Regions from separate parts of the Paenibacillus sp. Soil724D2 genome, predicted to be linked through region 2. Evidence: a T-box and tRNA genes for the amino acid it is inferred to sense, from the RefSeq annotation. Region 2 holds a T-box; the other holds one or more tRNA genes.
What was found. The T-box of region 2 lies ahead of ASG85_RS29815 (valine--tRNA ligase). A T-box ahead of a tRNA ligase gene usually reads a tRNA of that ligase, here a tRNA-Val.

Region 1 (16,511 bases), on a different contig from region 2:
GAAACATATAAGGAACAACAGCAAGGGGAAGTACATTCGGACGAATGAGGACGCAAAGCCCAAGCAGAGCCCCCATCCATAGATGATCCCGCCATTTGTTATCTTGTATGATACGCATCTGCATGTAGAGTAGCCCCGTAAAAATAGTCAAAAACGGAACCTCCGTCAAGATCAGTGAAGTTGACCAGACGTAGGAAGGATATACCGCGGCAAAAATGCCAGCGATTAGCCCTGTTATGGGGTTAAACATCCTTTTTCCAATCAGGAATAGGAATAGTATCGCTCCCAGTGAAATAAAGCAATTCATGATACGAACGACCATTAATGCCGGCTCCAGTTGTTCATGACCTGTAAGGCTAAATACAGCCGCTAAGAGCAGCGGAAATCCGGGTGTCACGAGTGAGTTAGGCACGGTATCGCGATAGGCGAATATGCCTTTTTCGAGCAATTGAATTGCTGCCTTCGTGTACTCTAATTGATCCCACTCAAGTGGTGGGTATTCAGCTTCAAGCACATAGTGCAGGCGTATATACAAAGCTGCAGCCATGAGCAGCAGCAAGCCAAGCCAAACTCCGCGTTTCATAAGATCCTACTCTCCTTATTAGAACGAACCTATCTAGCTAACAAGAAGGCGCCTCCAACTAAGAAGAGCAGCCCTACCCATTGCGATGATGTAAGCGTTTCTTTTAAAACCAACCAACCGAACAACGCACCTAGTACATACGCGATCGATTGGAGCGGATAAACACGACTTAGATCAAATCGGCTAAGAGCATAGAACCATATCAACGTAGCGATGCCATAAAGTAAGCACCCCACAAGAATATAAGGCTGCATCAGTACGGTTCCTAAATTTTGAATTCCTGTTAATGGCGTTCGATTGAGCGCTATTTTCCATACAATTTGACCACACACCAGTAAACATACATTTAGGAATACAATGAGAAGCGGAGCCGTCATCCGTATCATTCAGATCCCTTCCCTCGTAATTGTTCCTGCAGCAGTGCGACTTCCTGAATAAGTCGGGTTAGTTTGCGGTGGAGCTTAGATATGACAAGCGTTAAATGCATGATAAATACGAGTGAGAATAACAATCCCACCAGAAATAGCAACGAAGGTGCGTAGTAGATATGCATTCTGTGCGAAACCAAATCCAATAAGCTCGGAAACACACTAAACAATGCCATGATTAATCCTAGTACTAGCCAAAGAATGGCGTACTGCTCCTGTAGTTTTTGCCTACGAATAAGCTCTACGGAAATGAAAATAAACACCAAACAAAAAGAGATTGCCCAAACATACAGATTCACGAATTATCAACTCACATTACGAATTCTTGTCATACATACAGCTAGAGATACTTTAACCATATAGTAAAGCGATTTCACTGGGGTAATGGACGAATGTCCCGCTTTCCTCGCATGCATCAAAACTGATACTTCTTTCACTCTGAATTGCTGCCGTTCCAGTAAAACTACAGCCTCTACCTCCGGATAATCCTCCGGGTAATAGCGGGCGAAAAGCTCAATGATGGGACGGTTCACCGCTCTAAAACCCGATGTAGGATCAGTGAAGGTTTTGCCAATCATCCAACTAATCATCCAAGTGAAAAAGAGAATGCCTAATCTTCGATTCCATGCGGAACGATACGCGGTCTTCACCAGAAATCGAGAGCCGATGCAGCAATCAACATGCCCAGTCAAGATTGGTTCCATGATTTGAGCCAACGCTTCGGGATCGTGTTGACCATCTGCGTCAATCTGAATAGCGATATCGTAGCCATTCCTTGCTGCGTACATGAAACCCGTTTGCATGGCGCCTCCAATGCCTAAATTGACAGGTAAATCGATTACAGCCGCATGTTGTAAGGCACGTGCAACCGCTGAGGTACGATCCGTGGAACCATCATTAACAATGACAATATCCATTTCAGGCTGCTCTCGTTTTATGGAGGCCACCACGCCTGCTATTGTCATTTCTTCGTTATAAGCCGGAATGATGGCAAGTGTCTTCATGAGGTCATTCCTTCCCTCCCTAAGTTCATCCATTCTTAACCATTTCTATTCCCAAGCATACCCCCTTCTCCATCTGATTAAACCAAATGGCAAGAACACTAATGGATAGGGCCCGTTGTAAAGAGACAAACTAAGAGGAAAACTTTGCTTGGAAAGGAAGGATATCCTTTTATTCGATTTTTACCGCAAAAAAAGAATGGGGTTTGGGTCCCATCCTTCCCATTATTAAAGCATCAATTAACCATTATACATTCAACACTTCCGTTATTTTCGATAAGGAAAAAACCAAACTCCATTTAAACGCTGACGAAACACGAATATTTAATGTGATGAGAGCAAACGTTGAAGCCACTTGACCCCAATAAATTAAAAACCTATGAAGAAGCCATTGTGAAAACATGTGAAACCCTGATCATAAATTTGCTGAAGAAGTTCCAAAAAGCAAATGTGGATCCGTTAGGCTTTGGGTTAGATTATAGAGCTCATCACTTTGGCACAGTAAAAGAAGAATGGAAAGCGTGGCAAGCCCTCTATCATGAGTTAGAGTTTTACGTGAATATCCAGGTGAAACTTGATGGCGTGGGAGTTATTAAGTAATTTAGGAAGTTTCCATCGATGTGTCTATAACGCATGTACGTTCAACTTCCTCTTGTTGATCTTCTTGATCTCGCAGCTCTTGCCATTGTGATGGCTGAATTCCAAGCTGACTCATGACGTGATTAATATCGATTTCTCTCACGATTGCAACACCCCATCCAGGTTTGTCTCTTTCTTTTTGTCTACACTTTACTTTATCGGTCATTCTGCCATCTGTAAATATGGACATATTGTCGAATCGCCTAAAAAATCAACAAACCTTTCATTAAGTTCACTTAATGAATTAAGTTAGAATTCGACAAAAAAGACAAAAGAGCTGCTTTCTGCGGCCCTTTTGCCTTTTCATAGACGTTTTAAACTATTGTACTTGCCCATTCGACGATGCTCTGGATGAAACAAATTCGCTTGCCCAATCTACCATACCATTCATTAAAGTCAAAATAAGATTGACCGCATCTTTCTCATTTAATGTACCATTGGACTGACTGCTAACATATTGGGACGTTTTTTGTTCTAACTTTTCTACGAGATCCTTGATTTTCAATAAATCATTGGCTAAGTCCGTTACTTGCTGACCGTTCGCGTCACCTTGACCGGCCCTTTTACTTTGATTCTGATTCTGATCTTGGTCTTGGTCTTGACCCTGCGCCTGTTGATTAGAGTTAGAGGTTTGCTGATCACTACTGCTATTATTAAATTGTTGCTGCCCCTGGCTTCCTTGTGAGCTTTGAGAGCTGTTAATCAACATCTTCTTTACTTGCTCTAGCTCGATGAGTACCATATCATTTTGTTTGGTTAGTTCATCCATTTGCAGCTTGAGATCCTGTGTTTTAATCATGTTGTCAGACAGCTCCTTCCATTATTTCACAACACCGCATGCAATTCGATTACCCGAATTACCGGATGGATCCGTCTTCAGATCATCTTCTTTCTCATGGATGACCAGACTAGCTCCCCCTTGCTTCAACAATGAATTAGGCTTGTCTAGAAGCAGCACTGCCGACTTTGTAATGGCATTGAACTTTCCATTTCCCTGTGCATCCACGACCAAATTGGGGAGATCCCCTGCATGGAAACCTTTAGGATTGTGAAACCCGTGTTCCTTCTTAAATGGATTGAAGTGAGCGCCTGCCGATTCAAAGTTGGGGGCTTCACAGACTGCTTTTTCGTGAAAGTGTAAGCCATGTTTTCCTGGTGTCAGCCCGCTAACTTGGAGATCAATTTGAACTCCATCCTGAACAGATGTTAAATGGGCAGTACCTATAGGTTGGCCGCTCGAACCAATAAGTGAAACTTGCAGCTCTGAAGGTGGTGCTGCGGCTTCTGTCGTTACTGTGCTCTTCACACTTTGACATGCGGTAAGTACAAGCAACCCCAAACTGGCAGTCATGATGATCTTAATTGTTTTCATACTGGCGATATCCTCCCGAATACTTGGCTTTTACATAATCTACCCTTAGGATGCACAACTGCATTACACTGTAACCGCATTAAAAGAACAATTTTTTCATAATAAGCGTTCTATAGCAAAAAGCCCGTAATCTCTCGATTACAGGCTTGATTCATTTCATTATCTCATTATAAGATCGTCATAAGCTTCGCAATGATTTGCAGATTCTCTAGCTTCCTCTTGTAGAAATGGAACTCAACCTTCGTATGCTCGACGGCGTCTTCCATTCGCAAAACTTGCTGCTGTAAATCTTTGGTGTATGGCCACATCTCCGCTTGTCGGTGAAGCTCATTTTTCCCTGTAACCATTCCGTCCCCAATAACTTCACATTCTTTGGCTAGAAGCTGATGCTTTGCCCAGGCCAGTTCCGATACCGCATCCACATAGATGGCTTCTGCTTGTTTAAGCAATTCCGGTACAAGTTGTAACTCCAAAATAACATCCGAGCGATTCATTCGGATTCCTCCTAAGAGTTTTCGTAAGAAAACTAACTTCGTAAGCATAAGCTCAATTTAGTAAATCGTGAACTTTTACTGCTTCGCCTCATGTATATTCATAGAAAAAATAAAACATGCTTAATCGTACTATCAGGCGAAAACAAAGCATTTTCTCGTAGGATACGACTTATATTGCTATACGAATTTCACATGGAATGACAAACCGATTAAGGTTACATTAAATCTATCAAATCCCCCACTCCCCTACTTGTTTAGCCTGCTAGAAGCCGCTATGATGATACTATACGTATCAAAGGAGGTGACAATATATGAGCCAAGAGGAAGAAGTTGTACAAAATGAAGAAGAAACCGCCCCAGAGTCCACCGAAGAAGTGGTGAACGAAGAGGTGTCTGAAGAAGTTGCAGAAGCTACCCAAGAAGCTGCTGCTGCGGAAGAAAGCACGGAATCCGAAGAGGAATAATCATCCTAATTATATATTCTCCCCCAACCTATTGGTTGGGGGTTTATTGATGTTCGGAAGACAGTAAAAAAACTTGTAAATTTATTTAAATTTCATGAATAAATAATCTGAACATTCAAATAATACTGGTGTACCAAAAAAAAGGAGATGATTATGAATGGCTAGAAACAACACTTTAGTCGTACAACAAGCAAAGGCAGCATTGGATCAACTGAAGTATGAAGTCGCTCAGGAAATTGGTGTCCCTCTCTCCCCTAATGGTTACAACGGTAATTTGGCAACACGTGATGCCGGTGCCATTGGTGGCAACATCACGAAGCGATTAGTGCAAATAGCTGAGCAACAACTTTCCAGCTTCAAACGCTAATCCTTTGATGTAGGAGCAAGCAAAAAAGACTGATTCACTCGATCCTCCTTAGAGTGAAAATCAGTCTTTTCTTTTTTTCCTTCGAAATGATCATGTATTCCTTCAAATTCCTCACCAGTTTCCACGGAAGTATTCTATTCTGGAAATAGTTCTAGTATGATTACGTTGTCCGTCATCTGATAAAGGAGTGTTTACCTTGACTGAACAATATGAAATATTCCGTGATCCCTATCGCATGCTCATTCTTTTGGCTACATTAGTTAGCGAACAAAAAGGCGAAAAAGCTCTGCAATTTGACAATGTACCTTATTTCGAGAATGATACGTTCCTCATCCAGAACGAAAAGTTTGTATACAAAAAGATTCCCACCGAAATCACTTGGTATCAATTCCTAGGAAGAGACATTGCCTGCAATAAAGACTATACCCGCGAAGAATATAACAAAATGTTCGTTGATTGCCTTGCTTCTCTATACAACATCACATAATACATACACGGAGGCTGTAACAGCAGCCTCTTTTCATTGCATATGAAACCAAAAAAAACGCTATCCATCGGAATCATCCGACTAGAATAGCGCTTCATTTTGAATCCTTATTTCTTTTTCACTTCTTCAACAAATACGTCACTTGCGTCACGGTTACTCCCAAGCTCAAGGATCGTATATTTCTTCTCGCCAATCATGATGACATCTTCGATTTCTGGAAGCGGATCCCCTAAATATACAGTGCCTAAATATACATTACTGCTCTTCAAACGCAAATTCCAACGATGCTGTTGTTTCGTCATTTCCTTGTTCCTCCCAAGATCTACTGTCATCAAGTTACCATAAATCAAGCCAAGATGAAAGCCCCACTATCAAACAAGCCCCTAAATATGGTACAGTAGTGTCAGATTGTCCGGAAGGGTTGACAGCTACTATGACAGCACAAGGAGTCTCAAAGGAAGAACTTTCCGCCCTGCTCCCCATAAAAGACGTAGGCCATGATTCATTGGCGAACATATCTTACATTCCCAGGTCCAAAAAGAAACGAGGAACGCTTCCGTTTTTCCAAAAGCTGTTCCGTAATTGGCGTAAATAAGAATGATAACCATCTGTTGACAATCACTTAAATCCTTGGTATATTACTAATTGTCTTCAAAAAACGACTTGTTAGCTCAGCTGGGAGAGCACTATCTTGACAGGGTAGGGGTCAGTGGTTCGAGCCCACTACAGGTCATACTAAGAAAGTCCTTACATTGTAAGGACTTTCTTTCGTTTTTCACCCCCAGCAAACAAAGGTTTATCATTTATTTACTGAGGTAATACTATCATATGCACTACCATTAGGATGCATGGGAGAGATATGATCGTATATGGATATAAAAACAAAGAATCTATTAATCAATGCACTAATCCTAGGATTAGGTTTTATGGGTGCCGTAGATGGCATCCTTTTTCACCAGTTTTTGCAGTGGCACCATGTCATTGACCACCATAATCATCGGATTGAGCTGTTCTCAGATGGTGTATTTAATTTGTTTGTAACGCTACTGCTAGTGCTTGCCTGCGTTAAAATATTTAAAGATGCTTCAAATGATCATCTGAGTTTCAACTGGCGAAACTTTATCGGTTCAATGATTATTGGTGCCGGCGCTTTTAATTTACTAGAAGGTTTAATAGATCATCAACTCTTAGGCTTACATCATGTTAAACCTGCTAGTCCGAATTGGTTGCTTTATGATATTGGTTACTTAATCTCAGGGGTGATTTTAATAATCATCGGACGCAGTTATTTGAAGTTAAAGATTGACACTAGAAAAAAGGTACGATGAAACCGTACCTTCACGACTGCTCCTCACTCACCACAACGGAATCTCGAATCTGTTCAAAAGAAACAGGCGTATAATCCCAATGCTCCACACTCACATTAAAATAATGACGCCCCTCGTATTTCTGGCTGTGAATGTGGCCGTGTACATTGACGTAGGGCATTTGTTTATTCATATACATCGGCTCGTGGGATAGGAAAAAGAAATTCTTATAAATGATCGGGTACTCGCTCACTTCGTCAAAACCGACTTCAAGCCACCAAGTTCTCGACCTTCCCCGATCGTGATTGCCTAGGATGAGGATTTTGTAACCATTTAGCTCCGAAACAACGGTTTTGGTTCGCTCTTTATTCAAGAAGGAAAAATCCCCTAGATGAAATACTTTGTCTTCTTGGCTGACGACAGCATTCCATTTGGCAATCATGGTCGCGGTCATTTCGTCTGCATCGGCGAAAGGCCGAGCTTCGAAATCAATAATGGATGAATGACCAAAGTGATGGTCCGATATAAAATAGGTATTAGCCATTGAATCCCACTCCTCTTCTACTACTTAAACTTCCACTTTTTCTCCACCATAAAGACCACAGCAAAGTACACACAGGCAAAGCCCAAAGAAAAGGGGCATAGCCAATATACGCCAGCACGGGTACGCCTACTATTGTTCCACAGACGATGGCAAGCATGTTCCACGGAATCATAGCAGCTAGAATGAGGCTTGAATCAGCCACAACACGGGCAAGTTGACTGCGAGGAAATCGCTCTTCCCAAAAAGGAAGTAAACTCCGCCCCGTCATCATAATAGGCAATGTTTGTGTGCACGAAACAAGTCCAAGCCCAAGGCCAAATAGGGATGTTCGTACAGTCGCTGAAAGGAGTGAAGCGGACATCGTCCCTAGCAGCTTTTGCATATAAGTCTCTAGGATACGATACTTTTCTAAAATGCCACTATAAGCACCCGCGAGGGCGATAAGTGCAATTAGCTCGGTCATGTTAGAAAGCCCTTTGGTTTGCAGCGAGTTAAATAAGCTGGAATGGTAACCAAACCACATATCATGCAGCCATTCATTCCAAGTCATTTGTTGCAAGCTCAAGCCAATTACGATCGCACAAGCAATCGACAAGAGGAAGCCATTTCTTGTTTTCAACCTTAAAAGGATTGAAATCAATAGAACAAATACTGGCAACAAGAGCCACAAGCTGTACCTAAAACCCGAAGCAAACTGCTGATTGTGTAACGTGATGTCACTCTGATGCCATTCTCCACGAAAATCGCAAACTAAGAAAAAACCCAGCGCTACACCTAGCGCACCTATTGTTGTGGGTAGTAAGGCTTTAAAAAGGACTTGCATGGATACGCCTGTTGAAGAAGCTACAAGTCTATTTGCACTGGAAAATGGTGAAGTCCGATCACCAACGAAAGCACCTGATACAAGTGCGCCAGCAACCATAGGAAGCGGGATATGCAGCAGCAGCCCCAGACCAATTAATGGGATACCCACAGAACTGAGTGTACCCGTAGATGTGCCCAACACCATAGAGATGCAAACGGAAAGTACAAATGAAAAAGTTAGAAAAAAACTAGGATCAACGATACTAAGGCCCAAATCGATCATAAATGGGATCGTACCGCTCAATGTCCATGTAGGGATAACCACACCAACTAGGGCAAGAATCCAAATGACCTCTTTGGTATGCTTGACACCTTCCCACATGCTTTTCAAGATGTTCCAAAATGTTGTTTCCGCTCGCCAAATAAGGAAAGCCAAGGTCAAAAGCCCCACTGAAAATCCAATCACCAAAGGAATATGTAAAAAATAAGCGACAGCAAGCCCTATAATCGTTATCGTGATAACTGCACTAAGTTGTCTAATCGTTAACATCGTCTAGGCTAACATCCCTTGTATCGTTCGTTTGGTTTCATGAATTGCTTCCTTCAGAGGCTTCGTCTCCCCTTGAAATGGATGAACAGAACCAAAGGTGTGGTTACCCTCAGGAATTCTAATCCATGCAATGGCGGCATTTTGCTCAACAAGCCTCTTAGAACCTCGGATTCCTCTCTCTCCATCTTCCGTCCCCTGAATAAGGGCGATTGGGAAATTAGCACCGCTAATCCTTCCCACGATATCGAAACGCTCACGATTATGCTCCATATCTTCTAAAATTTCGAGGTCTAGCGGCATGTTTTGCTTCGTGCGACCGTTCATCGTGTACGTTCGTCCTGTTGCCCGCATCTCCCCTTTATTTTCCTCCGTAAACAAATCGACATTCGCAATCCCGTTCCAGCTAATCACACCGGCTATGTGTTCAAGATGATCAAGTGCATAGATCAAGCACACAGCTGCTCCCCTGCTATGACCTAAAAGAATAACGGGTTTCTGAGTGGCTGAGCCTTCACGGTTACGAATATCATTCACAACAGCATCCAAATCTTCTAAATCTTTGGAATAAGTTTCTCGAGCAAATTTCTCAAGCTCCGTAAACTCAAGTAAGTCAGCTCCCACGCCGTTGTGCGAAAAATTGATCGAAATCACATCGACCTCTTCGGCTAACGCCTCAGCTGCATGCGGAAACATTCCCCAATCTTTGAAACCTTTGTACCCGTGACAAATAATTAAAGTCCCTCTGGCCGGTTGTGACAATGCTTCATAAAAGTCACCTCTTACAACACGATCAGTCTCTATCCATAGTTCAAACGGTTTACCCGTGCTTGGTTTCATTCGTATTTCCTTCCTCTCCAAATCGTGTTCTAAATCCTGCATACTTCTGTTATTTTATCACAAATCTAAATAGATCAGCATTAGCAGGACTACTGTTCATAAATTTAAGACATTTAGTAAAAACTTGATTATGTGCTTATAAAACTGAATGAGGAGGAAGCTAACCTATGCATCCACTCCGAGCAAACAGCTTGCTCCTAAAGCTGTTTTACTCACTGTTGCTTACAAACCTTCTTACAGCTGCAATAGGTATAAACACATGGGCTCACGGCTATATGCCACTGCTTGAAGAAACCGCGAGTTCCGGAGAGTTCCATCTGATCGTTAAAGTTTCACCTCATGCGGCTTATCAAACTGAAGCTATATTTGCAGATAAAAAATTGCAACGAGAGCTTGAAGATGGAGGAACTGGTACACCATTCATCGCACCGCTTCCCCCGGACACCACGCTTTCCTTTGACAAAAAAGGTGTGCCACAACGTTATGGTGTCACCCCGAATGGAGAAGTGGTAGATCTCGCGGCGAGACTCACGTTAAACATCTCAAGCACCGCTCAAGAAACACTGCGTTCGCAAGTTCAAGTTGTTAGAGCCAAGCATTATGGCGAAATACTTCCCTGGGAGGAGGCTAGTGAAGTCCTCCCCAAATACAGTAAATTCACCATCGTAGACGTGGAGAGCGGTCTCAGCTTTGAGGGGCAGCGCCGCGCAGGCTCGCATCATGCGGATGTACAACCGCTGACCAAATCCGACTCTGCGACACTCAAAACCATTTACGGCGGCGCCTGGAGCTGGGACCGCAAAGCAGTCCTCGTGAAGCTGAACGGCCGCACGCTGGCCGGGTCCATGCACGGCATGCCGCATGGTGGGGATGGTATACCGGGAAATGACTTTAACGGTCATTTCTGTATTCACTTCCTCGGGAGCGTGACGCACGGCTCCCGCTCCGTCGACCCGGCGCACCAGGTCATGGTGCACCGAGCGGCAGGCTTGCTGACGGAATACATCAGCAAGCTCTCGCCTTGGGCGCTGATCGACGTATGGATCAGCGCAGCGAACCAAGGTGACCTGCAGCTGCTGCAGGTCACCACAGGGCAAGAACAGGCGCTGCATGTGCGAAGCATGCGCCGCCTGTCCAAGTTCCCGGAGCGGGACGTGTCCCAGCTCCTGCAGCTTGACACCGCGGTTGACGTTTCGGCTACGCCGGTACGTCCTTCCGCGGTTGCGAACAGGCGCGTGCTCTTTCATCTCGAAAGAGCTTCGCTGGATGAGCGCTGGTATATCCGCAGCGCTGTCATGCAATAATAAAGCCCGGCATCTCAGGAGCTAGTCGAGAGATGCCGGGCTTATCATTTTTATTTTACAGTAATTTTACCCTTCATGAAATTCTTATGAGGCTCACAGAAGTACGTATACTCACCTGGCTTAGCAAACGTAACACTTTCCGATTCACCCGTCGCCAAAAGCGCTGTTTGGAAACTGCCATCATCCGCGACAGCGTTGTGTTTCACTTTATCCTTATTCGTAAAGATAACAGTCGAGCCTGCTTCAACGGTAATATCCCCTTCTTTGAAAGCAAAGCCCTCAATATTCACGTAATACGTTTTAGCTACCTCTTGCTCGGATCCAGAAGTCCCTCCGCTAACGAGATTAACCGTCCTCGTTGCTTCATCATACATGACCTTAATCCCGAACACTTCAGCCAAAAAACGGGAGTGAACGAAGGTTGAACTGTTAATCAACTGAGCAGGACCGACCATCGATACTTTGGCGCCATCCACATTGGCTTCTGAGGATCCGATCATGAGTTTAACCGTTTTTGCGTCCTTCTTTACGGTTACCGTTTGGGTAGCGGCATCATAACCTACCTCTGATCCAATGCCTTCTGCAAAGGCACGGTACGGCACAAACAAAGAGTTATCAATAAGGTAGGACTCATCGAGCTGCAAGGGCTTGCCATTCAAAGTGAGCTTCATATCGGATTTTACCTGCTGTTGTACCGCTGCTTTCATACTCATGTCAGCCGCCATGCTATCATGTCCAGGCTCATGTTCCTGAGCCGAAACTGATAAGATGCTTGTAGTGAGCAAACCGAAACCGAGTACAACCGCGAATAAACTTTTTTTCATATTAAAAATCCTCCTTTGAATTTGTACATCTACTCTATAGAGTAAACGTATCAATGGAGGATTCGGTTTACTTTCGAGCGATTATTGTTCCGGTTGACCCGAAACTCTGCGCAGCTCATTAGCCAGTCGATGAAATTCTTCCCTGGCAGCAGTGGACGACGTCGCCTCATATCCGGCCGAAAGGAAGGGTATAATTACATTGGCATCTTTAGGAGACAGCGGATACGACTCGGGAGGCTCGGGTACTGTTATCGTACTCCACCAACCTTCTTTTCCATACGATTCATCGTAATCCACGCCAATCCCATGCTCAACCACATCGTTCAAGTATTGATAAATGTTTATGAAATTAGACTTTTTACCTCCGCTCCAAGCATACGTTTGCCAAAAATGAGAGCAAGCTCCCACATTACGGACGGCTTCCATCACGGCATAAGAACCATATACACCGGTCGTATACTCGGGTGTCGCCTCACTTGCTGCCCGGAGATAGGCAATAATGGTTGGCATTTGGGCACTTGAGGCGTCAAAGTCGACAGCAAAGTAAATACAGCTGCCAGGTGGTTGGCCCAGATCATGAGCAACCTGCACAGCCGTTGCCCCATCAGCCAAACCAGCACTTCTTCCTCCGAGAGCGCGATTCGCCGTTGTTTCGAAAACGGATACGATTTGGAGTCCTGCCTCGCTGATCGTGTCTGCTTCACTTTTGGTTAACGCCTTGTAACCACTCGGAACGAGATATCTGGCTACAAACAAGTAGCCATCATTGACGAAAGCAGCGGCGGTTTGTGCCGTTAAAGGCGTTGAACAATCAAAACCTTTGGTCACTTTCTATCACCTATTTTCTACTAGTTTTCATACAGAATATGCATAGCGAGGCTTGAGCGCTACAAGGACAAGTTGAAAGCCTATCCATGTAAACACAAATAAGGCTCTTTCCCTTAAAGAAAGAACCCGTAATTACTTCATCTTGGATGTCATTAACCTTCTTTTGTTCCGAACCTTTTTGCATTCCTAGCACGCGCACGTTCGACCTCGACCTCACGATTACGAGGCTCAGCATTGGTTACAAGCGAGTCCAACAGATTCCGGGCAACTAAACTAACCTCTTTGACAGCTTGATTGAAGGCCACCTCATTCGCCTTTGAAGGCTCAGTAAAGCCCGAGATTTTCCTTACAAATTGCAGCGAGGCCGCCTGAATTTCATCATCAGTAGCCAAAGGATCGAAATTGAATAGTGTTTTAATATTTCGGCACATAGCTTTCTCCTTTTGATATCGTAATAAAATTAATTTTACAATAACATCCTAAATTAAGCACACTATCCATTCATCGCGGCAAATAACCGATGCAGCTGGCGCATTTTCTCGATTATTGAAATAAACGAATAAAGGCCGACGAATATCGTCAGCCTCTATCTTTTTTCAACTATTCATTCTTGGTATTACTGATAACCTCGGTCCGATGAACCGTATGAATTGCCATAATTCGTTTGTTGTTGAGGTTGCTGCATATTTAAAGACTGAAAGCTGCTTTGAGCCGTTTGTTCAAGCTGTCTGCACAGCTGGGAAACTTGTTGTAATTGTTGAATAGCCATTTGGTGGCCTTGCAGCGCGGATTGAATGATTTGGACGGCTTTTTGTTCCCGTTGTGCTAGCTCTTCAAGTCTCAATGCGTTTTGCTGCTCTTGTTGAAGCATATGTTGGTACATCTGTGAAGATTGTTGCGTTTGGTTTATGAGTTGTGCAATGATACCTTGCGTTTGTTGAAATTGGCTATTGATATTTTGGTCTTGATACATTGTAAATCCTCCTCATATTTGGATCTTAAGCTTCTACTAACTCAGGTCTTTTGATTTGTAGAGGCGGGGGGACAAGCCACCCCTTTTCTTTGCTTAGTCGAAGAGCCTTTAATCCGATAGCAGCCTTGGTGACATGGTACTTTGCAAAAAGAGCACCTACGTCTTCACGAATAGACTTGCCCATTACCTGACTGCAAGTGATCAGACCCGCCGCCAAATCTGCCGATACCATAGCTGCGATCTCGGGATCAGTGAATCTTGCCCCGATAGGTATCTCCTCTAATTTCGCTTTCGGGCGGTCAGGATGTACCGGATGAGGAACGATACCATTATTATTAAGAATTTCGTCGCACTCTTTGACTTCTAACTCGGCTTGGTTGATGACATCGCCGATGATTTCTTTTAAGTCTTTATCTCCAGCATGATAGCTTAAGGCTCTATAACCCGATATACATCCCTTCGCTGCCATGGAGAGCTGCCAAACATCATAAACCTCCCCGTAATGCAAGGGCTCGTCTTTGGGTTTCCCGCTTAAAATTCCCATTCAAACCTCTCCTTCCTTATCTCGCTTTTAGCAACCTTGTATAAGATTTCTAACCGGGGTGACTTTTATTCCCACAAAAACAAAAAAACCTGATTTCTCAGGCTTTCGTCGATTTGCGTTATTGCCTTGATTGACTAGGATTGGTTAAACCATTCATTCTTTTGAACAATTCCTTATTGCATTGATATAACTCTCTAAAGAAAGCGTACTGCTCTTCGTAGACGGATCTGTTCTTCAAAATAGGCGTAATCGGTCTCTCAGCTTGCTTCACCACGATCTCACACGCTTCCTCTATAGATCTGTATACTCCTACCCCTACTCCTGCCATCATAGCCGCGCCAATACAGGCCTGCTCTTCCATAGTGGATGGAAATAACTCACAGCTTAGCACATCTGCAAGTATCTGCAGCCATACGGCACTTTTAGCTCCACCACCGGCCATCACGATTCGGTCAACTCTCACACCCAATGCCACCAATACCTCCAACCCATCGCGCAGCCCAAAAGCTACTCCCTCCATGACTGCCCGAACCAAATGGGCTTCATTGTGCTTTAGCGTTAAACCGAACATAGCTCCTTTGGCGAAAGGGTCCATATGTGGGGTTCGCTCCCCAGTCAAGTAAGGTAAGAAAATAAGCCCTTCTGATCCTGCGGGAACCTGAGCGGCACTTTCATCGAGTGATCTGCTATCCTTATTGTGGAGGATATTTTCTGTTAGCCATCTATGAGATAAGCCAGCATTCAGCATCGCCGCCATCATATACCATTTGCCTGGGACTGCGTGGGTGAAGGTGTGAGTTCGCAGCAAGGGATCATAGATAGGTGTTTCTACAGGGACAAACCATTGTCCACCTGTGCCCAACGTACATGAAGCCTGTCGCGTGTGTAAAATCCCATTGCCAATAGCCTGCATGGGTTGGTCTGCGCCACCAAAGACAACAACAGTACCTGCTGGAATGGCACAATCAATTGCTGCCTCAGTTGTCAGCGTTCCTGCAACCTCCCAAGGCTCATGAACTGTTGGCAGCAGTTCCGGATCGATGCCGAGCTGTCCCAACAGTTCACTAGACCAACACTTATTGACTACATCATAAGCTAATGTGCCTGATGCATCTGTTGACTCGGTTCCTACTTCGCCTGTTAGCCTATACCTGATATAATCCTTTGGCAGCATGACTTTCCAAATCTTCTCATATGTATCCGATTCATTCTGCTTTAACCACAACAGCGATAAAAGCAGAAACCCGGTCGCAGCCCGGTTCTGTACTAGCTTGCCAATCTGCTCGAGAGAATACTTCGCCTCAAGCTGTTCCTTTTGTTTGATTGAACGCTGATCGCACCAAATAATCGCCGGCCGAAGCACCTGTCCGTCCATACCTATCGCAACAAGTCCATGCATTTGTCCAGATAAGCCAATAGCGTAACGGTCGCTGCTACGTATTCCTGCTTGCCTGACAGATTCAGATAAGGTTTGTTGTACTGCCTCCCACCATAGCTGAGGCTCTTGCTCCGCATAGCCGACCAAGGGCGAATGAATGTCATAACTTTGTTGAGATAAGCCTATCATCCGTCCCGCGGGGTCCATGGCAGCCGTCTTCACGCTGGAAGTCCCTAAATCTATTCCGAGAAGTGTTGTCATTATATATCCCCATCCATTTCTGCAAAAGTTCAGCCTGTTTTTACTGTCCAGTATGCTCATATCCCATCAGTGCCAGCATCGTGCATGAACAATTCTTCGACACTCAAGGTCGTTGTCCCTTTAGGAATATTTGATAAGCGTGCGACATTTCGGTCTAAAACGTAAAAAAAGCCTCTCCATATCATCGAAAAGTGATGAGATCGAGAGGCTTTTTTGATGTTATAAAATAATAAAAACCCTTATATACCAAGGGTTTCCGTGCTATGGGCCCAGAGGGACTCGAACCCCCGACCAATCGGTTATGAGCCGACCGCTCTAACCAACTGAGCTATAGGCCCACCATAAATTATTGGTTGCGGGGGCAGGATTTGAACCTGCGGCCTTCGGGTTATGAGCCCGACGAGCTACCGGGCTGCTCCACCCCGCGTCATTAGCTGCCGCTCAACAGCGACAAAAATAAATATACACTAAATGCGCGGTCTAAGTCAAGCGTTAATTTCTAGGGTATTTCGTGTAAATTAC
Region 2 (16,511 bases):
CCTGTACCTCTTTGAGAGTCGCACCTACACTGTGCGTTTGTCGACCGTCGATCACGATGAAGATAACCGTTCCGTCGGCTTTTTGTCCCACAGCTGTACGAGGTGCGCGTCCCCAGCCTCCGTCTCCGCTAGTAATGAGCGGTTTTCCGTTAGCAATAACACGCGGATAGAACGATACGGCGTCAGTGACACCAAGTTTAAGCAGCTCGTCAATCGTATATTTGCCGATAATGAGTGTGCCTTCTTTAGTGAATCCAACGATGTGTTGAGGAACGCTGCCTTCTTGGTCTGTATAAAGAATTTCTCCGCCGGACATAATAGCACCAATTGGCGCAAATCCGTTTCCAAGTCCGTCTGGATCGTTGAAGCCTCCGCCATTTACGCCGGCGACAGCGCCAGTACGTTCTACCATGGATGTAATTCTTTCCCCTTCACCTTGCTTTGCGGGGACAACGACACGAATCGTTCGTGGGTCATAAACATACATTTTCTTGCCCTTCCAAAACTGACCAGAAATATCTTCGACTTTCACAAGACTTTCTGTAGAACGATTTTTATTGAATTGAACCGCCCGCAAATCTTGTTTTTCAACAGAGTTGATTTCGGTCAAATTTTGCATTTCGAGAACCAACTGATCTCTGCGCTCAGCACCAACGAAAATCCAAGCCCAGTCACGATGCTGCGTCGTAATAACGGTTTTAGCCAAATACTCGCGGATATATGCCCCAGGCGGGGTTAGAAATAAGAAGCTTGAACTCAGAAAAGCACAAACAGCTATAACGAGAAAAGTGCGTTTCAGCCAACTATAATTCCGAAAATGCTCTAATATTGAACTACCCAAGGTTGTTCCTCTCCTGCTCTATTATTCTATTTTGGTATTAGATATTTTGATAAGAAATGTCGAAAAAAAACAATACAAGATTTATATTATCATATTTTTGCATGCAATTGTTAATGGTAATTGTTAAAATAAAGTGTACATAATCCCTATTTTCTTAAGGAGTCTTGAATTCTATGAAACGGTATTACTTTTTTGATTTTCCAATAGATTTAATGGCCGTTGTTTTTGTTTTTCTAGTCATTTTGTTAGTAATCTATTTATCTTTTCGTAAAGGAACACTTAAATGACAGAGTGGAAGCGCAGCGGTGAATGGTTGGAGCTCCCGGTTCCAAATCCATTATGGAAACCTCTTAAACCAGGTGCAATAGAAGAATTAGCAGCTATACTGCCTGTTCCTAGAAAGTACTTTCTTCGACTAGCCTCCCAAGGTCTTATTCGGATTCAGGATGACAAAGTTCGACTTCATGCGTTTCCTGAAGAGAAGGCAGCTTTCAGACCCGAACCTTATGATCTTGGCATTTTGTATGAGGACGATTTTTGTCTTGTCGTTAATAAACCGGCAGGCATGTCCGTACATCCGGCTGAAGCAGGGCAAAGCGGTACGTTGGCTTCTGCGGTAGCCTTCTATTTTGAGTCGACTGGCCAGGCTTGTGGAGTTCGGCATATACATCGTTTAGATCAAGATACGACCGGAGCTGTACTTTATGCCAAAAATGAGTGGGCGCATGCGCTTCTTGATGAAGCAATGCGTGATAAACGGATTGATAGACGCTATGTAGCGCTAGCCGAGGGCGTATTCCGAACAAAGCAAGGATCAATAGATGAACCTATCGGTAAAGATCGCTATATTTCAGGCAAGCGAAGAGTTTCACCAAGTGGTGATCAAGCGGTAACGCATTATCGGGTCTTAGAGCAAATGAAGAAAGCAGCTTTCGTGGAACTTACGCTAGAAACAGGGAGAACCCATCAAATTCGGGTCCATCTCAGTCATTTAGGCCACCCGCTCGTAGGGGATTCCCTATATGGGGGTTCATCACGTTTATTTCATCGACAAGCCCTGCATGGGGAGAGGCTTTCTTTCGATCATCCTGTTACTCAAAAGCACGTCATTGTGCATGCTCCTCTGCCCCAAGATTTCAAGCTTTTGCTAGAAGAAGTTTCAGCCCTGTAAAAATGTAGTCATGCCTAGCCCTTCCCACCCATATACTTTTAGAGACAAACAAGTAAATGGCCAAACAATCCGAATGCTGTCCAGCATCTGGATTTGATGGAAGGGAGGATTAATTCGGTGTCTGAACAACAACCAGGTTTAAGGTTCGATATCTATGAACGCGTTCATTTGCAAGAAGATTTGGCGGGGATACAAGAATTAAATGATGTAGAATTGCTTCCTCATATTCAGGTAATTACTTTGGATGATCAGGCAATCCTGAAAGGAAATTTGCTGCTCACAGGCAATTATTTCAGTGAAGAAAGGGATTCACCCAGATCACTAGAGCATTTGATTCCAGTCGAGATCACATTACCTTTAAATCGCATTCATCGTGTGGAAGATATTCAGGTCGAAATTGAAAATTTTGATATTGATCTTTTATCAGCGCGAAGTCTGAACGTTACAGGTGTGCTTTCCCTACAAGGCGTCGAAATTGTTTCGGCTCCGCTAGAGAACTGGCGGGAAGAAGAGGAAGTTACTTTCGTTCATGAGGTTAACATCCCAAGTTTCGAGCCGCCTATGCCCTATCAGCCACAGCCTTTGCAGGAACCACCGGCAATTCCAACCATACGAGAACCTGTAAATGTAGCGCCTTATGCTGAGGTTCCTCCAAATGTGGCTCCTTTTCAAGATGAGGTTGGTTCTGACGATGGCGTAGTTGTCGTGGAGATTGAACAAACCGAATTAAAGGTGGCACCCCATCAAGAAAACACGGTGGTTACGGAAGATAAGAAAGAACTTAAAGTCGCCTTTGGCAAAAAGGCGGATGAGGCTGTGGACATCAACCCGTACGGTATTAAATCGCTTCTTTCTAAGGCAGGCTCGTATCTTACCGATAAGAGGAATGCAGAAGCAGAAGCGCAAGCTGCGCTTGCGGAAGAGACGCGAATAGATGCCGTGGAGTGGAAGCGGCTCTTTCTACAAAGCAACACAGGATCGCAGGAGTTTAGGAAACTAAAATTGTGCATTGTTCAAAAAGAAGATACATTGGAATCCATTGCCAAACGATATCAACTCAACCCGCGTGAGCTTCAACTTCTGAACCGTATGAGCGATCAAGAAATTTCAGTTGGGCAGGTTATTTATCTGCCTAGATAAATAACAGGTACATAGGCAAGAGCCTTTGGCTGCTTATAGCGGCTGGGGGCTCTTTTTCATTTTCGTAACATCTTTCGGAAGCAAGCATAATTTATGCATAAACGGTAATACTGGAATGATATATTGACTCTATTTCAAATGTTCGATATCATATGATGTAAACCATTTTGAGTAATATTGGAAACGTTGATAGGGAGTAGTAGGCGGTAAGCCCTTCAGAGAGTGGAACTGTAGCGCTGAAAGGTTCCATAGGAAGCAACCGAACGAAGTCGCCCTGGAGTTGTGAATGTGATTGTATGCGCCCGTTTATGCGGTGAGCAGCATTAGCATTCGCCGGCCGCAGCCGTTATCTGTTTGAGAGCCACGCGCTTCTTTTGAAGCTGCGCGGAATGAAGGTGGTACCACGGAAGCAAGCCTTTCGTCCTTTGCGGGCGGAGGGCTTTTTTTGTTTGAATGGACGCCGATGTGAGATGACTTACAGGCCTTATAAGCCTGTTTAACAGAGATAATAGTAATGGAGGTAATCTTATGACAGAAGCTAATGAGACCAAAGAACAATTGCAAATGCCCACTACGTATGATCCTAAAGAAGCTGAGCGCAAGTGGTATGATTACTGGATTAAAAATGAATTTTTCAAAGCAGGCACCCGTCCTGATGCAGAAACCTACACCATTGTGATTCCGCCTCCGAACGTAACAGGTATGCTGCATATCGGGCATGCGCTTGATTTTACACTGCAGGATATTTTAATTCGTACCAAACGAATGCAGGGTTATGACGCACTTTGGCTGCCTGGATCTGACCATGCAGGTATTGCCACTCAAACCAAGGTAGAGCAAAAGCTCCGCGAGCAAGGGCAATCACGTTATGATCTTGGACGCGAGAAGTTCTTGGAGAAGGTGTGGGAGTGGAAGGAACTATATGCGAACACAATTCATGAGCAATGGGCCAAAATGGGCTTCTCGCTGGACTATTCGCGTGAGCGATTCACCTTGGATGAGGGTCTTTCACAAGCCGTTCGTGAAGTATTCGTAAGTCTTTATGAGAAAGGCCTCATTTATCGCGGGAATTATATTATTAACTGGGATCCAGCGGCTCGTACAGCGCTATCTGACATTGAAGTAGAATATAAAGAGGTGCAAGGCGCCCTTTATCATTTAGAATACAAAACGACGGACGGAACAGGTTCAATCGTTGTTGCCACCACACGACCTGAGACGATGCTTGGCGATACAGCGGTTGCTGTTCATCCGAAGGATGAGCGCTATCAGCATCTCATCGGCAAAACGCTGCTTCTTCCTATCGTGAATCGTGAGATACCGATCATTGCGGATGAGTATGTTGAAAAAGAGTTCGGAAGCGGCGCCGTCAAAATTACACCGGCCCACGATCCGAACGATTTCGAAGTCGGGAAGCGTCACGACCTGCCGCAAGTTCTGGTAATGGACGAAACCGGCACGATGAACGCAAATGCGGGTCCCTACCAGGGGATGGATCGTTTCGAATGCCGCAAGCAAATTGTTGCTGATTTGAAAGAGCAGGGTGTTCTTATCAAAATTGAGGAACACATGCATCAAGTAGGTCATAGCGAGCGCAGCGGCGCCGTGATCGAGCCTTATTTATCAACGCAATGGTTTGTGAAAATGCAGCCGCTTGCTGATCAAGCGATTGATGCACAAAAAACAGGCAAAGGTGTTAACTTCGTACCGGATCGTTTCGAGAAAATTTACTTGAACTGGATCGAAAACGTACGTGATTGGTGTATTTCCCGTCAGTTGTGGTGGGGACATCGTATTCCAGCGTGGTATTGCGCGGACTGTGGTCAAATCACGGTAACGCGTGAGGACGCTACGGCTTGCTCGCATTGCCAAAGCACGAACTTGAACCAAGACAACGATGTGCTAGATACATGGTTTAGTTCCGCATTGTGGCCGTTCTCTACACTAGGCTGGCCGAATGAGACTGAGGATATGAAACGTTTCTATCCGACGAATGTATTGGTTACGGGCTATGACATCATTTATTTCTGGGTAGCTCGAATGATTTTCACCGCTCTTGAATTTACGGATCAAATTCCGTTTAAAGATGTATTGATGCATGGTCTTGTACGGGATTCTGAAGGCCGCAAAATGTCAAAATCACTTGGTAATGGTGTCGATCCGCTTGAAGTCATCGAGAAGTATGGCGCTGACGCTATGCGCTATATGATTTCGACCAGCAGCACACCGGGGCAAGATCTACGTTTCCGTTGGGAACGTGTGGAGCAGGCGCGGAATTTTGCTAATAAGATCTGGAATGCTTCTCGCTTTGCTTTAATGAATCTAGAAGGTGTAAACGCAGCAGATATTGATCTAACAGGTCAACTAGGTACTGCAGACCGCTGGATTCTTCACCGTCTGAATGAAACCGTTCGTGACGTGACTCGTCTAATAGATAGCTATGAATTCGGTGAAACTGGACGCTTGCTGTACAATTTCATCTGGGACGATCTCTGTGATTGGTACATTGAGTTTAGTAAGTTAAGCTTATACGGGACAGATGCAGCTGCGAAGAGTAAAACGCAGTCCGTACTTGCGTATGTACTTGACCATACCCAACGTTTGATTCATCCATTCATGCCGTTCATTTCGGAAGAGATCTGGCAGCATCTGCCGCATGTGGGTGAGACGATTACATTAGCATCTTGGCCAGTAGAGAATGAGGCTTTCGAATCGCCTGATGCTGTTCGTGAGATGGAACTTTTGATGGACGTTATTCGTTCCGTTCGTAATATACGGTCCGAAGTGAATGTGCCGATGAGTAAGAAAGTTGAACTGCTTGTAAAGCCGGCTAGCAGCGAAACGCTGAGTATTCTCCGCAGCAATGAAGAATACCTGAAGCGTTTCTGTAACACTTCCCTGCTCCAAATCGACGCAGAAATGGCAGCACCAGAGAAAGCTATGACAGCTATCATTACAGGAGCTGAGCTTTACTTGCCGCTGGCTGGTCTTATCGACATTGCGCAAGAGCTCACGCGCTTGGATAAAGAATTACAATCTTTGCACGGTGAAGTAGAGCGTATCGAGAAAAAACTAGGCAATGAGGGCTTTGTGGCCAAGGCGCCAGCTAAGGTCATTGAGGAAGAAAAAGCAAAGCTTGCTGATTATGCTGACAAGCGAGACAAAGTGATTGCGCGTTTAGCGGAGTTAAAAGGATAATTGTAGTAAAACAAACGATTGCCTAGTTACGAAAACAAGCTGATTCATATAGTAAATGAGGATGAAATCGATGGATAAAATCAAAGACACCCCTTCGGCTGAATTCCAGACAGCGCAAGAAGCCATTGCTTGGATTGTCAGTCGGATGGAGAAGCTCGGTATGAAACCGGGACTTCAACGAATGCAGATGTTAATGGAGAAACTAGGTCACCCCGAACGTAGGCTGAAGTTCATTCATGTGGCTGGGACGAATGGCAAAGGCTCTACCTGTGCCTATCTATCTTCTGTTTTGCAGGCTTGCGGTTATGACGTGGGTACATTCACGTCTCCTTATTTGGAGAAGTATACGAATCGTATCCAAGTGAACGGAGCCGACATTCCGGACGACGTGCTGCTCAGACTGGTGAATGAAATGAAGCCAATCGTTGACGAAATTGCAGAAACTGAGGTCGGACCTCCGTCTATGTTCGAAATTTCGACTGCGCTTGCGATTATGCATTTTGGCAAAGTGGCATATCCCGATTACGTAGTATGGGAAACAGGTCTCGGGGGAAGGCTGGATAGCACGAATATTGTGAATCCCGTCGTAACCATTATTACGAATGTAGGCCATGACCATATGGAAATCTTGGGTGATACACTCGAATTAGTTGCAGCTGAGAAAGCGGGTATTATTAAAGCAGGTGTGCCCGTCATTACCGCTGTTGAGCCGCATGAGATTTGGAGTGTGATCGATCAAATTGCCAAGGAGAAAAAAGCGACACTCTATTCACTTGGCGGACAATTCAATTTCACGAATGTGAGAAGCGAGCTAGATAGCCAAACTTTTGATTTTAGCGGGCCGTTTCGACATATTCATGGTGTGCCGATTACATTAAACGGTGAGCACCAATTGAAGAACGCAGCAGTAGCCGTAATGACGCTTGAAGTTCTTCGTCAATATTATGCCTGTATCGTTGATGATGAAGATCTGTTCAAAGGACTCAAGGAGACACGTTGGCCGGGCAGACTTGAGATGGTTTCGAGCGAGCCTCGTATATTACTCGATGGCGCTCACAATCCAGAAGGGGCCGCAACGCTGGCTGCCGCGCTCCAAAGTGTATATACTTACCGTAAGCTTCATATGATGGTAGGAATGCTTTCTACGAAGAATCATCCAGGCTACCTGAGGCATATACTACCATTGGTGGATACTCTTATAATTACGGAACCCGATTTTCATAAAAAAGGCGACGCTTCTATGCTCGCTGAGATTGCAAGAGAGCTGCTGCGCGAGATGAATCGTGAGGTAGATATCATTGTTGAGCGAGATTGGAAGCGAGCTTTAGAAACACTAACAAGTAGAACTGAGCAGGATGATCTGGCGGTCGTATCCGGCACGCTGTATTTAATATCTGATGTTCGTTCTTGGATTACCTATCAAACCGATTCTGAAAAAGGATGGTGAGAACGGCGTGAGTCAAGCAGAACACGTACATTTTATTGGCATCGGCGGATACGGCATGAGTGCCATTGCCAAAGTCATGCTGGAAATGGGATACCGGATATCTGGTTCCGATCTGGCACAGCAAGAGCTTACAGAAAAGCTGAAAGCGAAGGGTGCGCAAGTTTTCATCGGACATGAAGCTAGGAATGTGTCAGGGGCCGATTTGGTTGTGTATTCAACCGCTTTAGCCAAAGACAATGTAGAAATGCAAGCTGCGGAAGAATTGAATATTCCGATTATTCATCGCTCACAAATGCTTGCTCGGCTCATGAATGAACGCAAAGGCATTGCGGTAGCTGGGGCCCACGGGAAAACAACAACATCGTCAATGATTGCTTTAGTCATGGAGATTTGCGGAATAGATCCGACCTATATCATTGGTGGCGAGATCATGAATGTTGGCAGTAATGCCAAAGCTGGCAAGGGCGAATTCGTCGTGGCAGAAGCGGACGAGAGTGATGGAACCTTCCTTCAATATCACCCAACTCTCGCACTTGTGAACAATATCGAAGCGGATCACTTGGAGAATTACAATGGTGATTTCGAGAATTTGAAGAAAGCTTATAAGCAATTCCTCAGTCAAGTTAGACCTGGCGGGAGAGCGATTGTTTGTCATGATGATGCGTTCTTACGTGAAATGATTCCGCAAATTCAAAGCGAAGTTATTACGTATGGCATAGATACTGAGGCTGATTATGTCGCAAGCGATATTACGCTAGGCGACCGTAAGGTTACGTTTACTGTACAGTTCAAAGGGGCTGCACTCGGTCAGGTTAGCTTGTCCGTACCAGGTAAACATAACGTATATAATGCATTAGCGACGCTTATCACCTGTCTGGAAGCAGGGCTTTCTTTCGAGCAAATTGCAGAAGCTATTCAGGAATTTCGAGGCGCAAAGCGTAGGTTCCAAGTGCTGGGAGAAGTTGCAAACATGTTGGTTATTGATGACTACGCGCATCATCCTACGGAGATTCAAGCAACGATTTCCGCAGCCAAAGCAACAGGGAAACGCATCATAGCTGTATTTCAACCGCAACGTTATACGCGAACCTATTATTTATTTGAACAGTTCAGCCGTTCATTCGATGAAGCTGATGAGGTTATTATTACCGATATTTACTCACCTGCCGGAGAGCAGCGAATTGAGGGAATAGATTCAGTTAAACTGGTTGAATTGATCCGCAGTAACAGCAACCCGAATGTTCAACATATTGCTACTCGGGATGAGGTACTCACTTATTTGATTCAGCATGTGCAGCCTGGTGACCTGGTGTTAACCATGGGGGCTGGCGACATCTGGAAAGCAGCTGATGGTTTAGCGAAATCGCTGCGTAAAAAGTACGAACTGACTAGTTAGAAAAAAGATCGCTGCAAGCCAAATGGCTGGAGGCGGTCTTTTTTTGCTGAAAGAAACATAATGGGGTTCTCTTAATCATAATCTAGTAACAGAAGATTTGGACAAGACGACGCGGCGCTATGCCCGTTTCCAAATAAATTTTACGAGGAGTGATTGAGAGATGAACAAGAATAAAGCAAGAATAACCTACCGTTTCGATCCGCAAGAAAGCTCGGAATCCAACCGTAGAGCATCGCGAGTACCAGATAAAGAGGAGAAAGTGATACCACTCTATCAGGAAGAATTTAAGGTTATAGATTCTACGATTGACCGTCCCACGTCGGATGAGGTGACTCCTTATCATCAAGCGGAGAGGGAGCAGGTCGAACATTTATTTGAACCTCATGCTTTAAATACGTTCACGACGGACTTTGGAAGCTGGAATAGTCAGATTGAAACGGAAGGTGAGCGAGTGGAACGCATCATTCGTGAGTCACAGGCAGCCCGAGAGAATCCAGCTGTTAGAAATCCGTCAACAGAGAGAGCTGAGCCTACTTCTGACAGACATCGGGATGAGTGGTCTTCCTGGACGTCTAAGGAACCATATAAGGAACCGGGGACAGGTGCCAGATACGCGAAATCAACGGGTACACCTTGGATTCGAATTGCAACATCAGTGGCAGGAGCGGTGGTGACGGGGATTGCGTTTGGTTTCTTTGTTCTCTCCATGTTTTCAAGCGATCGTGATACCAAAGATACGGCAGCGATTAAGAATACGATAACAGTTCCTTCACCCAATGTACAAGCAGCAGCACCATCGAAAGCGCCAACAGGAGCAACTAAAACGACGACAGATCAAGCGCCTGCTATTCCGGCCTCTGCCTCTGCTGTCACAGCGGTTCAAATTCCTGCGAAATCGTATACTTTCCTTCAAAATGGTGTATTTAGTACCTTACAGGGAGCTCAAGCAATCCAAGATACACTTAAGAAGAAAGGATTAGCCACGGCGCTTGACACGACAGATAAGCTAACCGTCTTCGTCGGATTTGCCAAAAACCGAGATGATGCTCTCGCATTAAGAGAACAACTGCAAACAACGGATAAAACCATTGAGGTTTATATGAAAAATGTGGATATCCCTGCGGCCACAGGGATTCGTTGGAGCGGTCAGAAACCGGAGTCGGTTCCAACTTTCATTAGTGAAGGTGATAAACTAGTGAATACGATCAATGGTTTAGCGCTGGTTCACTTGGCTGAAACGAAGCCAACCCCGCTTGCTGAAACGTCGCTGCAATCGATTCGCACTTCCCATCAGCTGCTTACCACATTGTCGGCCTCGCTAGGCGAGGGGGTAGGCGATGACACGAAGGCATTCTTGCAAAAAATGACCACATCGATCAACAGTGCGGTTCAATCGATGGAAGAGTACAAGAAGAGTCCTTCTACGGCTATGCTTTGGCAGGCTCAATCGTCCATGATGCAGTACATTATTGCTCAGAGAGAGCTGCTTAAAAAAATCAGCGTATCCTAACGAAAAAGCAGTGCGCCCAAAACTCTCAGGAGTTTGGACACACTGCTTTTTATTTGATAGATAAGAAAGTATAAGTTTTATTACACTTCGCGTCATCAGTCTTGACAAACGCGCTCGTCCCTGAAGGACGACGGAGTCGTTTATCCTTGGTAGTAGCGATTGAGCATGGCAGCAATCTCTGCACGGGTAATGGTTTGACTAGGTTTAAACGCAGTATCCGTGATACCATCAATGATGCCCATATTTTTTAGCGCATAAATGGCTTTAGCACTCCATAGTGTCTCAGGTACATCGTTGAAAGATGCAGATGCTGCTGCAACAGAAGGGTTATTCGTTGTGGAAGACGACATTTGTAAAAGACGATCGAAGAGAAAAGCGACTTCACCTCTCGTAATCGATTGATCGGGTCGGATCGTTCCATCGGAGTAGCCCTGCAGGAGGTTTAAGTTTTTGGCTTTGGCAAATACAGGGCTTGCCCAATGAGAAGACGGCAAGTCTTTGTAACTTTGCTCAGCGGCAGCTTGGCAGCCATAAACGATAGATGTCACGGTTTTGCCCGGCTCGCAGACAGCTTTCAACTTGCTGAACGTAAACACCCGATCCATTAATGTGAGAAATTCTGCTCTTGTTAAAGCACGTTCCGGTTCATAACGATTAGCAATGCCTTCAATGATCCCTTTATTTTTCATCCGCAAAATCGCTTCTCTGGCCCAATGACCAAGTGAATCTGTGAACAAGGGCGGCGTGTAAGCAGCGATACCATCCGCAATACCTGCAGCCATTTTAGACCGAACGGAGTCACTTGCTAGCAAAGCTGCGTCGCTTGTTTGGCTGAGAAAGGCGGTTTCTACGAGAATACTCGGAATGGTTCCCATTCTGGCTACATAAACAGCACTTGGAACAAGACCTAGGTTTTTGGTTCCGGCAGCAGCGACGAGTGAATCCAAAACACGCTGTGCGAGGTCTTTGCTGTACGGAGTTAATTGTTTCATTGCTTCACTTGCTGGATAATCCTCTTGTGGATAATCATTGTCGTAGTAAAGAACCATGGTTCCTTTCGTTTTGCCGTCCGGATGCGCATTGGCGTGAATAGATACGAATAAATCCGCTTGCAAAGTATTGGTAAATTCGACGCGCTGTGCGAGTGACCAATAGGAGTCATCTGTTCTTGTTAAGACAACTTCGTAACCTTTTGCGATTAGCTCGTCCCGTACCTTCTGGGTAATGTCCCAATTGACATCTTTTTCACGAAGACCGTTTACACCAGTTGCTCCAGGGTCACTTCCGCCATGTCCGGCATCGAGGACAACTTTGTACGCGAATGCTTGATAAGGAAATGCAAATGTAAGTAATAAGGATAAAAGGATAAGTCTTTTAAGTAGAGTCATAAGTTGAAATACCTCCGCTAACTATCTTACTAGGATAGGCTTACATTGTAAGCTGGTAAGAATCACCACCCTATCCTATTTTTACTTGGAAAAAAGAAGAGTCTACCCGTATAATAGGGCTTGTACATAAAGAGAGGATGACAGGAATGAAAAAAGGTACCTTCACATTGATCGTATTTTTAATCGTCGGTTTAATTACCGGGATTATCATAGGCCAGCTGCTGGCTGCAGTGCCTGCTCTCGCATTTTTGACCAAATCGGCGCAAATATCATGGGAGCCCAAAGCCGATTTACAAGTCGTGAAATATGAGTTCCATCTTTTGGTGAAACTAAACCTGTGCAGTATTCTTGGACTAGTGGGGGCTTACCTCCTGTATCGTAAGGTGTAACTGGATTGTATTTGGAAGGCCATATTAAATATTACAATCAGCTAGGAGTTGTTTCTTTTGAGTCATTCCCCTAAACAAAGACTTATTCTTGCTTCGTCTTCGCCGCGGAGGCAGGAACTTATTCAATCACTTGGTTTACCCTATATCATTCGAGTGAGTGACGCAGATGAGACCGTCGAAGAAAAAATATCGCCTGCTGAGCTCGTAGAAGTGCTCTCTTTGCGTAAAGCTGGAACTGTTTTGGAAATGCTTGAAGCCAGTGAAAAAGAAGGAATCATCATCGGTTCTGACACCGTTGTTGTCTATCAAGATGAGGTTCTAGGTAAACCGGTGAATGAGCAGGATTCTTTCCGGATGCTTAAAGCACTGCAAGGCAGTACGCATCAGGTTTACAGCGGAGTTGCTTGTGTGGACGCGGCTACAGGTAAGCAGGTAGTCTCTCATCGTGTGACTCATGTGAAGATGAAGTCTATGTCGGACGCACAAATTCTACGTTATATTGCCACAGGAGAACCTAAGGATAAAGCTGGTTCTTATGCGATTCAAGGGATCGGGGCAACGATCGTGGAATCTATTGAAGGTGATCACTTTACCGTTGTTGGATTGCCGCTTTCTCTGCTCAGTGACTTACTGCTAAGCTTTGAGATTCAAGTTCTATAATCATCCGATCTAGGCTGGAATATATGTCCAATATAGGACGCATACATTGACTGTGTAATCTGTAACGGTTACAATGACAGTAAGCGACATGACTTCGCATTCTTCAGGGAGGTATTTGCCATGAACAGCGAATTTACAATAGCCGTCCACAGTCTCGTATTTCTGGCTCATTTACCGGATCATATGGCAACCAGCGAAGAAATTGCTGTGAATGTATCTACCCATTCTGCTCGTATACGTAAAGTTATGGGCTTTCTACGAAAAGCAGGTTACGTTTCGACCAAAGAAGGAATCGGTGGCGGATTCATACTTAGCTGCAACCCGAACGAGGTAACACTCGGCGAAATTTACCGATTAACTTGTCAAGGTTCCTTGAAACCGAGCTGGTGCTCTGGTGATGAGAATAAGACCTGCGTCATTTCATCCAAAATGGATCTATTGATGGGGAAAGTTTTCATTGACGCAGAAAAGCAAATGGAAATATACTTTGATGGACATACCATCGGCAGTATGCTGGAACAAATCAGAGCGTTCGAATGCCCACAATCGAATAAAGAGCAATTGTCCTAGAAGCCCTCGGATCTTATAAATCCGCGGGCTTTATTTTGTTTTTATGAGCACTTATCCGTATGAATGGGATGCGTTTAAGTAACACAACCTACATAATGAAAGAGGGGAATTCATGGAAGTCACAAGTTTGATGTTACGAGAAGTACCACAGGAGGAAAGACCCAGAGAGCGCATGCTCCAATACGGAGCAGGTGCATTAAGTCATGCAGAACTCCTGGCCATTTTACTTCGAACAGGGACAGTGTCGGAATCAGCGCTGCGTCTAGCAGGTCGTATATTAAGTGAAAGCGGCGGGCTGCGCAGCCTTGTTGACATGAGTAAAGACCAGCTAACCCAAATCAAGGGAATCGGCAATGCGAAGGCGCTGCAAATTCAAGCCGGAATTGAGCTCGGACGCAGATTAGCCAAGAGTACATTTGCGGAGCGAGTTACGATTCGTTCCCCCAAGGATATTGCAGATTTAGTGAGTGAAGATCTTCGCTATTTGCAGAAAGAACATTTCGTTTGCCTGTTTCTCAATACCAAGAACCACTTGCTTGCGCAGGAAACATTATCGATGGGCAGCCTGAACGCGTCCATTGTTCATCCTCGTGAAGTTTTTCGCGCGGCAATTAAGCGCAGCAGTGCTTCAATCATCTGTGTACATAATCATCCTAGCGGTGATCCAACTCCAAGTCCGGAGGATATTCAGCTCACGCATCGTCTTATGGAGGCAGGAACAATAATTGGTATTGAAGTGCTTGATCATGTTATCATTGGTGATCAGAGATTCATAAGTTTGAAGGAACAAGGCTTTATGTAATATAATAGATAACGCAATAGGAAAGGAGCAACTACCATGTTCGGTGGTTTTACGAAAGATTTAGGAATTGATTTAGGTACAGCGAATACATTGGTATATGTAAAAGGCAGAGGAATTGTCGTTAGGGAGCCGTCCGTGGTTGCTCTACGTACTGATACAAAAACAATCGAGGCTGTCGGAGATGCCGCTAAAAAAATGATCGGCCGTACACCAGGCAACATTCGCGCAATTCGTCCAATGAAGGATGGGGTTATTGCTGATTTTGAGACGACCGCGACGATGATTCGCTACTTCTTAAGACAAGCACAGAAGCAGCGTTGGTTGTTCCCGCGTCACCCGAATGTGATGGTTTGTGTGCCTTCAGGCATCACAGCTGTTGAGAAGCGTGCTGTTGAAGATGCGACGAAGCAGGCTGGAGCACGCGAAGCTTACACGATTGAAGAACCTTTCGCAGCAGCGATCGGTGCTGATCTTCCCGTCTGGGAACCAACTGGTAGCATGGTTGTTGACATTGGAGGGGGAACAACGGAGGTTGCAGTCATCTCACTTGGAGGGATTGTAACGAGCCGTTCCATCCGAATTGCAGGCGATGAAATGGACGAAGCCATCACTCAATACATTAAACGTACGTATAATTTGATGATCGGTGAACGTACATCCGAGACGCTTAAGCTGGAAATCGGGTCGGCACTTCCTATGGACAAGCCTGAGTCCCTCGAAATAAGAGGACGTGACCTAGTTTCCGGATTACCGAAAACGTTAAGCGTTTCTTCCGATGAAATTACGGAATCGTTGACGGACACGGTGAATGCGATCGTTGAAGCTGTGAAGGTTACTCTCGAGAAGTGTCCGCCTGAATTATCAGCGGATATCATGGATCGGGGAATTGTACTGACCGGCGGCGGCGGCTTACTTCGTAATCTTGACCGTCTGCTTGCCAGAGAAACCGGAATGCCAGTACTCGTCGCTGAGAATCCGCTAGATTGTGTGGCGATTGGAACGGGGCGCGCTTTGGAAAATATCCATTTGTTCAAGAACAGATCAGGATCCAGTTCGAGATATAAGCGTTAATATTCGTTAGAAGGTGCTAATTTGTTTAAATTTATGGGCAACAAGAGGTTGATTTTTCTGATGTTCGGTCTAGTCTGCTTCTTTATATTGATGGGACTGACACTCGGGAACCGGGCACCCATGACGTGGCCGGAAAAATTTGTTAAAGACTCGGTATCATGGACGCAAGGACTCTTCTACAAGCCCGCTGCGCAGGTAGCGGGTTTCTTTGAAGACATCCGTCAGCTAAGAGTTATCTACGAGGAAAATAAGACGTTGAAACTGACTCTTACGCAGTATGCACGAGATACACAGCGTTTGAATGAGCTAGAATCACAAAACAAGCGGTTAATGGAAGCTCTTGGCTTCACAGAAAGACAGCGTCAGGCTAACGTGTATACGTATCGCATTGCTGAGGTCGTAACGATTGATCCAGACCCGTACAACAAAACGGTCACGATTAATCTAGGCGATAAAGATGGCATTAAAGAGAATATGGCCGTCATGACCGTAGATGGGTTGGTCGGCAGGGTGAGCAAGGTGTTTGGTTTCCACTCTAATGTTCAGCTACTCAATGAAATCAATGATACCGATAATAATTCTAAGGCAATTGCGGTTACAGTTAAGGGAAATGAGAGTCAACCCTTCGGGATGATTGAGTCTTACGCTAACACTGGTGAGCTTGTGATGAACAAGGTCGAACATGCGGACGATATGAAAATCGGGGATACCATCATTACATCAGGTTTAGGGCAAGTATTTCCTAAGGGCATTGAGGTAGGGACAATCTCTTCCATCGGTCCAGGGGAATTCGGCATTACCTACAAGGTTATGGTGAAGCCCAAAGCTTCGTTCAACCATATTCGCGAAGTGTTTGTTGTCGAAGTTCCGGAAGTGAAATGAGGTGAGCCATTAAGTGATTAGACATTTGTTGTGGCTCATTCTACTC

Region 1: it has a tRNA-Val gene. The T-box ahead of ASG85_RS29815 (valine--tRNA ligase) is inferred to sense a tRNA for this amino acid. The anticodon was not compared.

What each region holds. Positions count from the first base shown of each region.
Region 1 covers NZ_LMRY01000001.1:378,758-395,268, forward strand. Annotated here, with positions in the region: gene ASG85_RS01845 (ArnT family glycosyltransferase) at 1-583, opposite strand, end outside; gene ASG85_RS01850 (EamA family transporter) at 613-969, opposite strand; gene ASG85_RS01855 (DUF2304 domain-containing protein) at 966-1,310, opposite strand; gene ASG85_RS01860 (glycosyltransferase family 2 protein) at 1,317-2,015, opposite strand; gene ASG85_RS01865 (Ger(x)C family spore germination C-terminal domain-containing protein) at 2,358-2,612, shown strand; gene ASG85_RS01870 (hypothetical protein) at 2,614-2,841, opposite strand; gene ASG85_RS01875 (hypothetical protein) at 2,971-3,450, opposite strand; gene ASG85_RS01880 (superoxide dismutase family protein) at 3,472-4,023, opposite strand; gene ASG85_RS01885 (hypothetical protein) at 4,191-4,517, opposite strand; gene ASG85_RS37540 (hypothetical protein) at 4,829-4,981, shown strand; gene ASG85_RS01890 (alpha/beta-type small acid-soluble spore protein) at 5,139-5,348, shown strand; gene ASG85_RS01895 (hypothetical protein) at 5,536-5,835, shown strand; gene ASG85_RS01900 (hypothetical protein) at 5,943-6,137, opposite strand; tRNA gene ASG85_RS01905 (tRNA-Val) at 6,496-6,568, shown strand; gene ASG85_RS01910 (DUF2243 domain-containing protein) at 6,705-7,163, shown strand; gene ASG85_RS01915 (metallophosphoesterase) at 7,174-7,686, opposite strand; gene ASG85_RS01920 (Na+/H+ antiporter NhaC family protein) at 7,679-9,040, opposite strand; gene ASG85_RS01925 (alpha/beta hydrolase family protein) at 9,044-9,877, opposite strand; gene ASG85_RS01930 (hypothetical protein) at 10,045-11,181, shown strand; gene ASG85_RS01935 (stalk domain-containing protein) at 11,232-12,005, opposite strand; gene ASG85_RS01940 (DUF1906 domain-containing protein) at 12,087-12,833, opposite strand; gene ASG85_RS01945 (DUF2277 domain-containing protein) at 12,986-13,264, opposite strand; gene ASG85_RS01950 (hypothetical protein) at 13,450-13,806, opposite strand; gene ASG85_RS01955 (DUF3231 family protein) at 13,832-14,350, opposite strand; gene xylB (xylulokinase) at 14,469-15,989, opposite strand; tRNA gene ASG85_RS01965 (tRNA-Ile) at 16,254-16,327, opposite strand; tRNA gene ASG85_RS01970 (tRNA-Met) at 16,340-16,416, opposite strand; gene ASG85_RS38700 (hypothetical protein) at 16,508-16,511, opposite strand, start outside.
Region 2 covers NZ_LMRY01000045.1:687,604-704,114, reverse strand. Annotated here, with positions in the region: gene ASG85_RS29830 (phosphodiester glycosidase family protein) at 1-841, opposite strand, end outside; gene ASG85_RS29825 (RluA family pseudouridine synthase) at 1,125-2,012, shown strand; gene ASG85_RS29820 (LysM peptidoglycan-binding domain-containing protein) at 2,130-3,152, shown strand; T-box leader at 3,330-3,581, shown strand; gene ASG85_RS29815 (valine--tRNA ligase) at 3,681-6,350, shown strand; gene ASG85_RS29810 (bifunctional folylpolyglutamate synthase/dihydrofolate synthase) at 6,412-7,797, shown strand; gene murC (UDP-N-acetylmuramate--L-alanine ligase) at 7,805-9,193, shown strand; gene ASG85_RS29800 (SPOR domain-containing protein) at 9,354-10,703, shown strand; gene ASG85_RS29795 (N-acetylmuramoyl-L-alanine amidase) at 10,844-12,091, opposite strand; gene ASG85_RS29790 (DUF4321 domain-containing protein) at 12,238-12,480, shown strand; gene ASG85_RS29785 (Maf family protein) at 12,538-13,140, shown strand; gene ASG85_RS29780 (RrF2 family transcriptional regulator) at 13,261-13,710, shown strand; gene radC (RadC family protein) at 13,823-14,512, shown strand; gene ASG85_RS29770 (rod shape-determining protein) at 14,549-15,583, shown strand; gene mreC (rod shape-determining protein MreC) at 15,605-16,465, shown strand; gene mreD (rod shape-determining protein MreD) at 16,479-16,511, shown strand, end outside.